Regions from separate parts of the Psychrobacillus sp. 05T411 genome, predicted to be linked through region 1. Evidence: riboswitches for the same ligand, from Rfam matches in the RefSeq annotation. Region 1 holds a riboswitch; each other region holds the start of a gene.
The links. Region 1 has a riboswitch for S-adenosylmethionine ahead of AC1DFT_RS06155 (methionine biosynthesis PLP-dependent protein). Riboswitches for the same ligand answer to the same signal wherever they lie in the genome.
Positions count from the first base shown of each region.

Region 2: linked by a shared signal. The riboswitch ahead of AC1DFT_RS01660 (methionine ABC transporter ATP-binding protein) and the one ahead of AC1DFT_RS06155 (methionine biosynthesis PLP-dependent protein) in region 1 are both predicted to bind S-adenosylmethionine.
Region 3: linked by a shared signal. The riboswitch ahead of metE (5-methyltetrahydropteroyltriglutamate--homocysteine S-methyltransferase) and the one ahead of AC1DFT_RS06155 (methionine biosynthesis PLP-dependent protein) in region 1 are both predicted to bind S-adenosylmethionine.

Region 1 covers NZ_JBFTLO010000006.1:16,317-19,455, forward strand. The annotation lists gene AC1DFT_RS06150 (ABC transporter ATP-binding protein) at 1-386, shown strand, start outside; SAM riboswitch class I at 1,354-1,460, shown strand; gene AC1DFT_RS06155 (methionine biosynthesis PLP-dependent protein) at 1,539-2,660, shown strand; gene metC (cystathionine beta-lyase) at 2,657-3,139, shown strand, end outside.
Region 2 covers NZ_JBFTLO010000002.1:24,076-27,214, reverse strand. The annotation lists gene AC1DFT_RS01685 (acyl-CoA dehydrogenase family protein) at 1-8, shown strand, start outside; gene AC1DFT_RS01680 (arsenate reductase family protein) at 91-453, shown strand; gene gcvH (glycine cleavage system protein GcvH) at 528-908, shown strand; gene AC1DFT_RS01670 (toprim domain-containing protein) at 984-1,334, shown strand; gene AC1DFT_RS01665 (thioredoxin family protein) at 1,346-1,666, shown strand; SAM riboswitch class I at 1,707-1,811, shown strand; gene AC1DFT_RS01660 (methionine ABC transporter ATP-binding protein) at 1,904-2,929, shown strand; gene AC1DFT_RS01655 (methionine ABC transporter permease) at 2,922-3,139, shown strand, end outside.
Region 3 covers NZ_JBFTLO010000004.1:53,121-56,259, reverse strand. The annotation lists gene AC1DFT_RS04460 (hypothetical protein) at 1-46, opposite strand, end outside; gene AC1DFT_RS04455 (3-ketoacyl-ACP reductase) at 275-991, shown strand; SAM riboswitch class I at 1,086-1,193, shown strand; cobalamin riboswitch at 1,277-1,455, shown strand; gene metE (5-methyltetrahydropteroyltriglutamate--homocysteine S-methyltransferase) at 1,690-3,139, shown strand, end outside.

The sequences.
Region 1 (3,139 bases):
TTTGCGACGAACCCCTTGCCGCGCTAGATGCATCCATTCAATCACAAATAGTTGAATTATTAGAGGATCTTCAACATCGTTTAGGGCTTACTTATCTTTTTATCGCGCATGATTTATCCATGGTTAAGCATATTAGTGATAGAGTTGCGGTGATGTATGCAGGAAAAATCGTAGAGCTTGCGGAAAGCGAAGAATTATATGCCAACCCACAGCATCCATATACGAAGGCATTGTTATCTGCTATTCCAATACCCGATCCGAAAGTCGAAGCAAAGAAAAAGCGGACCCTTATGGAAGAGGATACCGGGAAGGACAAATATCAATTGCAAAACTCAGAACTAGTAGAAGTATCAAAAGATCATTGGGTTGCAATACCGAAAATGTAAGAACTAAATTCACATGCGTCGCTAGTTTCCTCTTTTTCAATGGATCATCGAGAACTAATTTGTGCTTATTATTGGGACACTGCGTGGTAAAAGACCTATTGGGTGACCGCTAGGATTTTCGCTACAGTCGTACGCTTTCCGCCGGGTGAGCGATGAGCCATCCCCGCCGCCCTTAGGCGTACGCCTAAGATGTCTCATTAGCCCACTCATCCGGCAGGAGTCGACGTCTGCAGCGAAAATCAATGGTACTTACTTACTTATCAGTATCTGAAATTAACAATAAATGGTTGAACGAGACAATATCCACTGCGAACGCGACAATAAGGCAGCTGAACACGACAAACCAGTCGAGTAGATGCCGGCCAGGCGTGTTTGACGGGCTTTAAGACATATAATTCCTATAATATGTAAGAATTATAGTTGTCTCACATCGAGTAAAGAGCCATTTTGAGAATTGGTTGCTTTCACGAGTAATTTGGTTGCTCTCGTGTTGATTTAGTTGCTTTCGTAGTAGAACTGGTTGCTCCCAGTCATCGGTTGGTTGCCCTAAGCCATTTATTGGATGCATGCAATGGAAAAACTGGTTGAAATTTTGTTTTTTAACGGGATGGTATGGATAATTGGGCAATTTCCATTGATTTTCGCTGCAGGTGGCGACTCCAACGGGATTAAGTGAGCATGATGAGACTTCACAACGTACGCGCAAGCGGCGGTGAAGGCTCATCGCTCACCCCGTGGAAAGCGTCCGTCCTGCAGCGAAAATCACAGCGGACACTTTATTCAACGCACTACGTCGCAGTGTCCCTAAAAAGTGAATTGAAACACATACGTACAATTCATGTTTTTTCTTGATGAACGAAACCGGTATAAAATAGTTAACTTCACCCGTATAAAATACATCTTGTATTAATTTACTTACCATGGTAAACTAATTGAAATTCAAGATTTTGAAAATTTCATATTTTATTTCTTATCCAGAGAGACGGAGGGATTGGCCCGAAGATGTCTCAGCAACCAGCCAAGTTTAGGTATGGTGCTAACTCCAATAGACGTACTCCGTCTAGAAGATAAGAAGACAAACTTCAATTTTTTTGAGGATTCTCTTCTTACAGGGAATCCTCTTTTTATTTTATTTGAAAAGGATGATTATTCATGACAAAAAAATCTTTAGAAACCGAATTAGTTCAATTAGGAAATCATAGTGACCCGCTGACAGGTGCCGTCAATCCACCTATTCATCTATCAACAGCTTATATACATGCTGGGCTTGGCCAATCTACTGGGTACGACTACACACGTACAAAAAATCCAACGCGCGCAATTTTAGAAGAAGGAATTGCCAAACTAGAAGGCGGAGATGCCGGCTTTGCCTGTGGCTCGGGTATGGCAGCAATCCAGTTAATATTGTCGCTTTTCCGATCTGGAGACGAGCTTATTGCGCCCGATGACCTTTATGGAGGAACATATCGCCTGTTCGATCAATATGCCGACGCTTACAATATTTGCACGTCTTACGCTAAATTTGACTCCGTCGCAGAAGTAGAAGCATTAATAACGAAAAACACAAAAGCAATTTTTATTGAAACGCCTACAAATCCACTTATGCAAGATATTGATATTGCACAATACAGCGTCTTGGCCAAAAAGTATCAATTACTACTGATTGTGGATAATACGTTCTTAACTCCTTATTTACGACGCCCAATAGAACTAGGGGCAGACATTGTGATGCATAGCGCAACGAAATATATTGGTGGGCATAATGATGTGCTGGCTGGTCTTGTTGTAACTAAAGGGAAAACACTTAGCGAAAAATTACTTATAAATCATAATGCAATAGGAGCAGTTCTCTCCCCTTTCGATTCATGGTTATTAATACGCGGTTTAAAAACACTCCACTTACGCATGAAACAGCATGATGCTAATGCGAAGAAAATCGTGGAATTTTTGCGAAATGAAACGGCTATAAAGGATGTTCTTTACCCTGGAATTGGTGGCATGCTTTCGTTCCGCTTACAAAAAAGCGAATGGGTTGGACCTTTTTTAAAAAACCTTCAATTAATCGTTTTCGCGGAAAGTTTGGGTGGTGTCGAAAGCTTTATTACATACCCTGCTACGCAAACGCATGCTGAAATTCCAGAAGATGAACGTATTGCACGAGGTGTGGATAATAGTTTGCTACGCTTCTCAGTTGGAGTGGAAGAAGCAGAAGATATAATTGCGGATTTGAAACAAGTTTTTGCAAAATTAGAAAGGGATGTGATTCATTCATGAGTACTGTTAAAGAAAGTTTAGAAACTAGCTTAATCACTGCTTCCACACGTGGGAATTATGAACAAAAAACAGGTGCAGTAAATGTACCAATCTATTTATCTTCTACGTTCCACCAAGAAAGTTTTGATAGCTTTGGACCATACGACTACAGTAGATCCGGCAACCCGACAAGAGACGCCCTTGAAAAAACGATCGCAGAATTAGAAGGTGGCACAAGAGGTTTTGCTTTTGCTTCTGGGATTGCGGCAATCTCCTCTGCTTTAATGCTTCTTTCTTCTGGCGATCATATCGTTGTAACAGAAGAAGTATATGGAGGCACTTATCGTTTCATCACAGTAGTTTTACCAAGATTCGGCATTGACCATACATTTGCCGATTTTACAAATGCAGCAGCAGTTGAAAAAGCGATTCGTCCAAATACGAAAGTCCTTTATATCGAGACACCTGCAAACCCACGATTAGGTATTACCGATATCGAT
Region 2 (3,139 bases), on a different contig from region 1:
TTGTCTAATTAGCTCACTATAAAAATACAGGGAACCGTAGTGCGGTTCCCTGTATTTTTTGATATGATAAATAGAAAAAGGTGAGAAGTAATGACAATTCAATTTTTTGGATATCCTAAATGTAGTACATGTAATAAAGCAAGTAAATGGTTAAAAAACCATGATGTAGAGTTTGTTCAACATCATATTGTGGAAACACCTCCTTCTAAGGAACTTATAAAAGAGATGCTTTCTGCGAGTGGCTTGGAATTAAAAAAACTTTTTAATACAAGTGGCACGAAATATAGAGAGTTGCAATTAAAGGATAAACTACCAAATATGACGGAAGAAGAACAAATTGAAACGCTAGTATCGGATGGAATGCTTGTAAAAAGACCACTTGTCTTTGATGGTAAGCATTTGACTCTTGGTTTCAAAGAAGAAGAGTTTGAACATATTTGGACAAACAACTAAAGTAGCTTGTTTTTACAATAAAAATATGTGAATATTATAAGTGAATATATAACTTATTTGAGAGGGGTATAATTATGAGCACACCAAAAGAATTGAAATATTCAGAAGAACATGAATGGGTAAAAACAGAAGGTGGAAATGCGCGTATTGGTATTACGCATTTTGCACAATCTGAGCTAGGAGATATCGTGTTTGTTGAGCTTCCACAAGTGGGAGACGATATTAAAGCGGGAGATCCATTCGGTAGTGTAGAATCAGTAAAAACTGTTTCAGAACTTTATGCTCCAATAAGTGGAAAAGTTGTAGAAGTAAATAGTGAACTAGAAGATAGCCCTGAATTTGTAAACGAATCTCCGTATGAAAATGCATGGATGATCGTTGTAGAACCATCAGATGCTTCAGAAATTGATGGTTTATTGTCTGCGGAAAAATACGAAGAATTAATTTCAGAATAATAATCAAAACGCCGGTTAATTGTCGGCGTTTTTTTCATATACTATGTTAACGATATAATTAGGGAGAGAAGCTAATTGGCTAATGTTTTTAGTGAAAAAGTAATTCTCGTTGAAGGAAGGTCGGATAAGCTCCAACTTTTACGACTTCTTGATGAATCCCCAGAAATTATTTGTACGAATGGTACGATCTCGAACGTAAAACTAGAAGAAATTTTAAGCCCATATGATGATTTTCCCATCTATGCATTTTTGGATGCGGATAAATCTGGCGAACAAATTCGATCCATCGTCCGAAAAGAATATCCAGAAGCAATACATCTATACACAAATCCAATGTACTGTGAAGTGGCCAACACCCCTTTCAAAGTTTTGGCTTCTATATTGAAACGTGTTAATATTAAGGTGAAAAAAGAATTTTTACTTTAGGATGATGTGTTGTGAATGAATGGACGCGAGAACAGTGGGAGCACCATAAAAAGGACGGACAGCTTTCGCTATTTTATCTTTATACACCGATGTGCGGTACTTGCATGGTAGCAAATAAGATGATGCAAGTGATCAATGAATTAGTACCAAATCCAATAGGTCAAGCAAATATAAATTATTTAGAAAGCCTAGCAATGGATTATGAAATTGAAAGTGTTCCTTGCCTGTTGATTGCTAAAAAAGGACACGTATACAAAAAAATATACGCTTTTCAATCCGTTCCTTTTCTAGTTGAAACAATAAAAAGTATTGACGATGAATTGGTTATATGATAATATACGTTTTACTGAGCAATAAAATCAAATAGTGTTACTCTTATTAAGAGTGGTGGAGGGAAGTGCCCTACGAAGCCCGGCAACCGTCATGTAAATGAAATGGTGCCAAATCACACAAAGCTAATGCTTTGGGAAATGAGAGAATGGATAAGTTCTATTTAGATAGAAAACTTACTTCCCTTCTGCTCTTTTGCAGAAGGGATTTTTTACTGTTAAAGGAAAGGTGAGATTTACATGATTAGTTTAAAAGAAGTTTCGAAGAAGTTCCAAACGAAACAAGGTACGATAATTGCTGTGGATGATGTAAATCTTGACATAAAGCAAGGCGAAATTTTCGGCATTATTGGATATAGTGGTGCCGGAAAAAGTACATTAATCCGGTTACTCAATGGATTAGAGAAACCAACTGCTGGACAAATAATAGTAAATGAAAAAGAAATCACTTCAATAAATGAGGATAAGCTTCGTCAAGTTCGACATAAAGTAAGTATGATTTTCCAACATTTTAACTTGTTATGGTCCAGAACAATTGCAGAAAATATTGCTTTCCCACTTGAAATTGCTGGAGTACCAAAGGATCAGCGAACGGCCCGTGTGAATGAATTGATAGAACTTGTTGGGCTTGAAGGAAGAGGGAATTATTATCCTTCTCAGCTATCAGGGGGGCAGAAACAGCGTGTAGGCATTGCACGTGCCTTAGCAAATCGTCCAGAAGTGTTACTCTGTGATGAAGCAACATCTGCACTCGATCCAGAAACAACGGATGCTATTTTAGATTTATTAGTTAGCATTAATGAAAAACTAGGTTTAACGATTGTGTTAATCACACACGAAATGCAAGTCATTCAAAAGATCTGCAATCGAGTGGCAGTAATGGAAGGCGGGCGTGTTGTTGAAGAAGGCGACGTGTTAGAAGTTTTCCAAAACCCAGAACAACCAATTACAAAACGATTCTTATCACAAGTATCAGAAGTAGGACAAGCGCAGCAGACGATACAAAATTTAGTAGATCTATATCCCAATGGCAAGTTAATCAAACTCGTTTTCGTCGGAGAACAGACCGAGCAACCAATTCTTTCAAGACTCATCAAACAATTTGAGCTAGAAGTAAATATCGTTCAAGGAAATATTTCACATACAAAAAGTGGTGCATTTGGTACGCTAATTCTCCAAATAGATGGAGATGCAAAAGCGGTCGATGAAGCGATTCGATTTATACATGAACAGAAAGTAAGTACAGAGGTGATCAACAATGATTAATACGCTTTTTCCGAATGTTGATTGGCCTAAAATGTGGGAAGCAGCACTAGAAACATTATATATGACAGCAGTCTCCACTATATTAACTGCCATTTTTGGTTTAGCACTTGGGCTCTTATTATTTTTAACAAGTCCACATCAAGCATGGGCAAATAAGCTAGCCAACTGGTTGACAGGTGCTTTTGTTAATATTTTCAGGTCTATTCCGTT
Region 3 (3,139 bases), on a different contig from region 1:
CACTCTCTTTATTATAGTCAGCTATTTTTGGAGCTTTCAAGTACATGTGGGGATAGTTGGTAAAAATGGTACTTTAGAAATCTTCATTAAAAATGGTGCTAAATACCGTAATTTTACATAAATGAAGAGTGAAACGGGAAGTAGGAACTGGTTTGGTTATGTATAACCAGTTATTGGATATGATGAAAAAGCAGATTAGTATACATTTCAGATAAGTGACGGTAATCTGTATAGAGAATGTACATAATTTTTATTACAAAAAGGAGAGAAATCAATGCAAACAATTACTGGAAAAACTGCCCTTATTACAGGAGCAGGTCGTGGTATAGGAAAAGCTACAGCGATCGCATTTGCAAAAGAAGGTATTCATGTTGGACTATTAGCACGTACAATTGAAAATTTGGAGCAAGTTGCAGCCGAGTTAAAAGAATATGGAGTGAAAGTTTCTATAGCAACTGCGGACGTTGCAAATATGGAATCTGTAGATCAAGCGGTAGCTAAAATTAGAGAAGAACTCGGTTCTATTGATATTTTAGTAAATAATGCGGGTATAGGTAAATTCGGCAATTTCCTTGAACTAGATCCAGAAGAATGGGCAAAAATTATTCAAGTAAATGTCATGGGGACTTATTACGTAACTCGAGCAGTATTACCTGAAATGATTGAGAGAAAAACAGGGGATATCATTAATATTTCTTCTACTGCCGGACAAAAAGGAGCACCTGTAACAAGTGCTTATAGTGCATCAAAAGCTGCGGTTATCGCCTTAAGCGAATCGTTAATGCTAGAAGTAAGAAAGCATAATATTCGTGTCGTTACGTTAACGCCAAGCACGGTAGCTACTGATATGGCAATTGAACTAAATTTAACAGATGGCAATCCGGAAACAGTAATGCAACCGGAAGACATCGCAGACTTCATGGTTGCTCAGCTTAAAATGCATCCAAGAATCTTGCTTAAATCGGCTGGATTGTGGTCGACAAATCCATAAATGTAAAAAAGGAAAAATTCTTTTTTGAAAAATAGTATTGTAAATTTTTAGATAATGAAGTAGAGTTGTAAGCAACAATAAAATTCAATAGTTTTTCTTATCTAGAGAGGTTTAGGGACTGGCCCGATGACACCTCAGCAACCGCCTGTTATGGCATGGTGCTAATTCCAGCAAGTCGATTAAATGACTTGGTAGATGAGGAAAAGACTTATTCATACGAAGAGTCTGCTCCTTTAATAATTATTAGGAGCAGACTCTTTTTTGTATTTAAAATCAGAATAGATAGCATGTTAACGATACATTGGTACCATTATGGTTTAAAAGGGAATTCGGTGAAATACCGAAGCTGTCCCCGCAACTGTAAGTGTGGACGACTGTTGAAACAGCCACTGCGAGCAATCGTGGGAAGGCCAGCAGAAGGGTGAAGCACGAGCCAGTATACCTGCCTTTATATCGTATGAAGCAACACTTTCTTCGGGGGTTGAGAGGTGGGGGCGAAGGACTCTTTTCATCGTATCGGTGGATTAGTCCTATTGTTTCCTACTTTTAACTTTGAGCGATAGCTCAGCCGAAGATGGCTGGGACATCGCTTTTTTTTATTGAAATATGTAGAGAAAACGGAAAGGGGGTGGTTTGGAAAGAGACAATCACAGATTTATATATTCAAAAAAATATAAACTTAAAAGGGGATAATATGCATGGTAAACGTACAAAGTTCGAATATTGGATACCCAAGAATTGGTGAAAAACGTGAATGGAAAAGAGCATTAGAAGGCTTTTGGAATGGTAATATTTCAGAAGAAAAGCTGTTAGCAACAACGGGCGCAATACGCCTAGAGAGTTTGCGTAAACAGAAGGAATTGGGAGTAGATCTTATTCCGGTAGGAGACTTTTCACTATATGATCATGTGCTAGATACGTCTGTTATGTTTGGTGTTGTTCCAAAGCGTTTTGAATACAAGGGTGGAAAAGTGTCTTTGGAAACTTATTTTGCAATTGCCCGTGGAAATAAAGATGCAGTAGCATCGGAAATGACGAAATGGTTCAATACAAATTATCATTATATCGTACCGGAACTCGAAGGTGTAACACCGGAATTAGTAGAAAATCGTCCACTTACTTTTTATAAAGAAGCAAAAGAGAAGCTGGGTATCAACGGTAAACCTGTTATTTTAGGACCAGTTACATATATTAAACTGGCGAGGACTGAGAATTTCATTTCTTTATTACAACAGTTCACACCACTGTATATTCAAGTGTTGAAGGGACTTGAGGAGGCGGGAGCACAGTGGGTTCAAGTGGACGAGCCTATTTTGACTAGTAAACTGTCTAGCGAAGAGTTTGAGCAAGTGAAACAAGTTTATGCTGCAATTCAGGAGGCAGTTCCAAAACTCAACATCATCCTGCAAACGTATTTTGAAAAAGTTGCTAATTATGAAGCGGTTGCCGCATTGCCAGTGAAAGGATTAGGGCTCGACTTTGTTCATGGTGATTCACTTGAACTACTACAGAAATATGGATTTCCTAAAGACAAAGTTCTCTTTGCAGGTGTCATTGACGGACGAAATGTATGGCGTGCAGATTTAGATAAAAAAGTGGCACTTCTAAACGAAATTCAAACATCTGTTGAAAAAGATCGACTTATTGTTCAACCTTCCGCATCTCTTTTACACGTACCGGTTAGTACGAAACTGGAAGAACGATTGGAACAGGTTATAAAAGGAGGGCTGGCATTCGCTGATGAAAAGCTTACGGAAATTGTTCTGCTGAGTAAAGGAGTACATGAAGGAGCAGTGGCAATTGAGGCGGGACTTGAAGACAGTAGAAATGCCCTGTCCGTCTTAAATAACTCCAAGTATAGACAAAATGCAAAAGTGAAGGGAAATATCGAAAAGCTAACAGAAAAAGATGTGAATCGTACATTGCCATTTGCAGAACGTATTAAAAAGCAGCAACAACGATTCAATTTACCACTTCTCCCTACAACGACAATTGGGAGTCTGCCACAAACACCGGAAGTAAGACAAACTAGATCGAAATGGCGTAAAAGGGAAATAACGGATCAAGCATATGAACAATTTATTCAGGAACAGATTGAAAAATGGATCAAAATTCAAGAAGACATTGGCATTGATGTTTTAGTTCACG